DNA from 2 places in the Halomonas sp. KM072 genome. Region 2 is predicted to be linked to the other one. Evidence: predicted binding sites of a transcription regulator. Region 2 holds the regulator's gene; the other holds the start of a gene.

Region 1 (2,402 bases), 370 kb from region 2:
GGCGGATACTCGATTGTAGCTGGCAGCGATTTCCCCTACCTCGGTAAACGGGTCGGCGTCGATGCGCTGGCGCATGTCCCCCTGGCGCTCATGCTGGCGCATGTGTTCCAGAAGTTGATGCAGTTCGTTCCGGGCGCCGTGTTCTGCCAGGTTGAGCCCCATTTTCTCTGCCTCCGGTGAAACCCGCAGAGGCATGATGCGCTTGCTCGCTTGCAGCAGGAGCCAGGCGACGCCAAAGCTCCATGCGCCGCACACGATCACGCCCATGAGCTGAACATGAAACTGCTCCCAGCGGCTCAGCGAGGTTCCCAGCGCCTCCAGGTTAGCCACCCAGGGCAGTGCCAGCGTGCCCCAGATGCCGGTGACCAAGTGGGCGGGAATGGCGCCTACGGCATCATCGATGCGTTTTTTGAGCAGCCACTCACTGGCCGCCACCATCAGCACGCCGCTAATGCTGCCCAGCATGAAGGCCGCGTGCAGCGACAGGGCATGAGCGCCTGCCGTGACTGCGACAAGGCCGGCAATGGCACCGTTGATGGCATACATCACATCGGCATAGCGGCGAATGCGCCAGCCCATCAGCATGGACGACAGAATGCCGCCAGCCGCCCCCAGCAGCGTGTTGGCGATGATGCCGGGAATGGCGCTATTCATGGCCAGGGTGCTGCCGCCATTGAAGCCAAACCAGCCCAGAATCATGAACAGTGCGCCCAGCATGGCCAGCGGCAGGTTGCCCGCCGGGAACGGGTTGGCATGAACGCCATCGCGAAAGCGCCCGGTGCGGGGGCCGATCACCAGGACGGCGGCCAGGGCCACCCAGCCGCCCACGCTATGCACTACCGTTGCTCCGGCAAAGTCGACGAATCCACGAGCGGCCAGCCAGCCAGGCGTGCCACCGAGTAAGCCTCCCCACGCCCAGTGGCCAAACACTGGGTAGATCAATAGTGCTATCCAGAAGGCTGTCCATAGGTAGCCCAGGAAAGGCATGCGCTCCGCCACTGCGCCCGCCACGATAGTGGCTGCGGTGGCGCAGAACATGGCTTGAAAGATGAACACGGTCATCAGCCAGGCGTTGCTGGCCTCCATTTCCCAGCCGAATAACGACAGTCCTAGCCAACCCCCCTGTGAAACACCGAACATCATGCCAAAGCCGATCAGCCAGAAAACCGTCACCGAAACCGCGAAGTCGGCCAGGTTTTTCATGGCGACGTTGATGGCGTTCTTGGTACGGGTAGTGCCGGCTTCCAGGCACAGAAAGCCTGCCTGCATGACGAACACCATGGCGGCGGCCCAAAGGACCCATAAAGTGTCGAGAAGCCTTGTTTCCAGCATCACTGTCATCTGCTTCTCCTTGTCGCTGCATGGTGCGGCGTATGCGCTAATTTGGTGCTTTGTCGGAAGGTGAAGGAATCACCGTCGAGTGACGAGGCAGGCAGCCCCGTCAGCGTGACGAGCCCTTCAAGCACTGCTAACGTGAATGAAGCAATTGTCGTGCCGTGGCTAGTGGACTCATCCTTATTTTTTATTTCTACGTTAATAAAAACTGAAATGACGATTTAAAACAGTATTTATGACTGTGTAATTGCTGTTTGATTGGTGATATTTTTCAATATGTTGCGGCACTGCCAGGACGGGCTGGTAGTGGCATCATCTTTCAATGAGGAGTGCATCAAAATGGCGCGTCAAACAGTGGTTTTAGGGGCAGGGATGGTCGGCGTCAGTATCGCCTGGCAACTGCAAAAGCGCGGTTTTCAGGTCACCTTGATCGATCGCCGCCAGCCTGGTCGTGAAACCTCGTTCGGTAACGCGGGCATCATCCAGCGTGAGGCGGTACGGCCGTATCCGTTTCCTCGCGATATGAAAACCATTTTGAGCGTGCTGCCCAACCGTCGTGTCGATATTCGCTATCGGCCCACCGGCATGGTCAAGGCGGCCTCTCCGCTGCTCAGTTATTGGCATCATTCGTCGTCGCGGCTCTACAAGAAGATCGTCCCGGAGTACGCGTCGCTGATTCAGCTGTGCCTCGACGCCCACGCGCCGATGATCGAAGCGGCAGGTGCCGATGCGTTGGTACGTCGTGAGGGCTGGCTGGAGATATATCGAACGCCCGAAAAGCTGGCCAAGCGTGTCAAGGAAGCTGAAGAGGCCCGCGATCTCTATGGTGTGCAGTTTGCGGTGCTCGACCGCCAGGGGATTGCCGAAAAAGAGCCCCAACTGGGAGAGCAGATCATCGGGGCCATCCATTGGCTGGACCCCTGGACCGTTGCTGATCCCGGTGGTCTGGTAGCGGCCTACGCCGAGTCGTTCGTGGCTTTGGGTGGCCAGCTGGTACAGGCGGACATCACCAACGTCAGCCAGCAGGGGGCGCAATGGCAGGTGAGCACCGCCACCGACACTTTCAC
Region 2 (2,402 bases):
CCCAGCAATCGGCGTGCTGCAGTGAGGACTGCGTGCGTGGGGAATGGCCACGCCATTGCCGATGCCGGTACTGCCCAGCCGTTCACGGCCAATCAATCGACTGAAGACTTCCTGGCTATCCAGGCTGGGCGTGTTTTGAGCGATAAAGGTGCTGAAAAACTCCAGCACCCTTTTTTTGCTGCCCCCGGGCACGTCGTACAGCACGCGCTCCGGGGGGAGAATGGTTTCCAACATCATCGGGTTAACGCACGCCAGCGCCTTGGGCGCGGGCTTGTGCTTTTTCCTTGTGTTTTACGAGCTGACGGTCGATTTTGTCCGCCAGGGCGTCAATGGCTGCGTACATGTCGTTGTCCAGCGCTTCGGCATGAAGGTCGGCTCCTGCTGCGTGCAGGGTGCAGGCGGCTTGCTGGCGCTCCTTTTCAACAGATAAGGTGACCTGGACGGTCGTGATGTTGTCGTAGTGACGTTCAACGCGTTCCAGCTTTTCGTTTACGTAGTCACGCAAGGCGTCAGTCAGTTCAACGTGATGACCAGTGATGTTTACTTGCATTGACGTGCTCCTTATCCATCGGACTGTACTTCGATTGTAACCCTTTTTGGGCCATTGCAAAGCCCTCGTCGAGAGTTTGTTGGGCGAGAGCGTTTAACTAGCGTAAACGACGGCGCTCACTCGACGAAGGTATACCCATCGACTCACGGTACTTGGCCACGGTGCGGCGGGCCACGGTGATGCCGCCCGCTTCCAGCAGGGTGACCAGACGGCTGTCGGAGAGTGGCTTGCCCGGAGGCTCGTCCTGAATCAGTTTCTTGATGCGTGCTCGAATGGCCGTGCTGGAATGGCTGTCGCCACCTTCCTGGCCGCTGACTTGGCTGGAGAAGAAGTACTTGAGCTCGAACACCCCGCGCGGGGTATGAATGTATTTCTGGGTAGTGACCCGCGAGATGGTCGACTCATGCATCTCCACCGCTTCGGCGATATCGGCCAGAATCAGCGGTTTCATGGCTTCTTCGCCATGCTCCAGAAAGCCGATCTGCCGAGCAATGATCTCGCGCCCCACGCGCAGCAGGGTGTCATTGCGGCTCGAAAGGCTTTTGATCAGCCAGCGAGCCTCCTGGAGATGCTCTTTCAGAAACTGGTTGTCCTGGCTCTTGTCGGCGCGTTTGATCAGACTGGCGTAGTCGGGCTGAATACGCAGTCGAGGCAGCGCTTCCGGGTTGAGTTCCAGGTGCCAGCCCTCGTGATCGTGGCGTACCACCAGATCTGGCGTGACATAGCTGTCGTCGGTGATGCCGTAGGCGCTTCCAGGCCTGGGGTCAAGGCTGCGAATTAAACGGATGACATCGTCCAACTGCTCGTCGTCGAGGCTCAGGCGTCGCTTCAGCAAGCGCATGTCGTCCTTGCCAAGGGCTTCGAGAAACTGGCGTACCAGGCGTTTGGCAGGCATCAGCAGCGGGGTGTCTTCGGGCAGCGAGGCCAGCTGCAGCATCAGGCACTCCCGCAGGTCTCGGGCAAATACTCCGGTGGGTTCGAACTGCTGAAGGCGCAGCAGGGTGTTTTCGACCTCGCGCTGGCTCAGGCCGTCGTGGCCTTGTGCCTTGAGCCCCTCGCGAATGTCGTTGAGAGGCTGGGTCAGGTAGCCGTTGGCATCCAGCGCATCGATGAGGCTTTCGGCGATGGCATGTTCACGGGAGGAGAAGTCGGTCATGGCCAATTGCCAAAGCAGGTGACCGTGCAGGCTCTGCCCCGCCGCCTGACGCTCGAAGTCCGGGCCTTCGCTGCTGCCGCCCATGCTCCCCATGTCCTGGTACGTATCGGACCAGTCGCTGTCTACGGAAAGCTCGCTGGGGATGCTGTCTGCCCACTCGGCTTCCTGAGGCTCGCTGACGGCCTGTTCGCCAAACTCATCTTCCTGCTCGAGCATGGGGTTGGCATCCAGCGCCTGCTGAATTTCTTGACGAAGGTCCAGCGTCGATAGCTGAAGCAGCGCAATGGCCTGCTGCAGCTGAGGTGTCATGGTCAGCTGTGTGCCGATGCGCAGTTGAAGAGAAGCTTTCATGACCATCTGAGAACCACTCGTTAATCAGAAAGCTCCACCCTAGAGCGAGTCTGCGTTTGGTGCAAGTGCAATAAGCATGCCACTAAATAAAATGTCTTCGTGGGCCATTGTTTAAAGCCGGAAGTCGGCGCCCAGATAGACGTCACGTACCTTCTGGTTATTGAGGATTTCCTGGGGGTTTCCACTGGCGATGATGTGTCCGTCGCCAACTATGTAGGCAATATCGCAGATATCCAGGGTTTCACGCACGTTGTGGTCGGTGATGAGGACGCCAATATGACGCTTCTTGAGGGCGCGTATGATCGATTTGATATCGCCCACGGAAATGGGGTCGACGCCGGCAAA

The links. Region 2 encodes sigma-54, which starts transcription at its own class of promoters, with help from an activator protein. Its sites were predicted from a motif close to TGGCACNNNNNTTGCTNT; they were not measured.
Region 1: amt (ammonium transporter) is a predicted target of sigma-54. The motif match lies at 1,480-1,497, and genes of this name have one in related genera.

Annotation. Positions count from the first base shown of each region.
Region 1 covers NZ_CP136132.1:1,294,747-1,297,148, forward strand. The annotation lists gene amt (ammonium transporter) at 1-1,341, opposite strand, end outside; gene RVM26_RS06085 (NAD(P)/FAD-dependent oxidoreductase) at 1,675-2,402, shown strand, end outside.
Region 2 covers NZ_CP136132.1:928,122-930,523, forward strand. The annotation lists gene ptsN (PTS sugar transporter subunit IIA) at 1-237, opposite strand, end outside; gene hpf (ribosome hibernation-promoting factor, HPF/YfiA family) at 242-550, opposite strand; gene RVM26_RS04180 (RNA polymerase factor sigma-54) at 648-2,063, opposite strand; gene lptB (LPS export ABC transporter ATP-binding protein) at 2,169-2,402, opposite strand, start outside.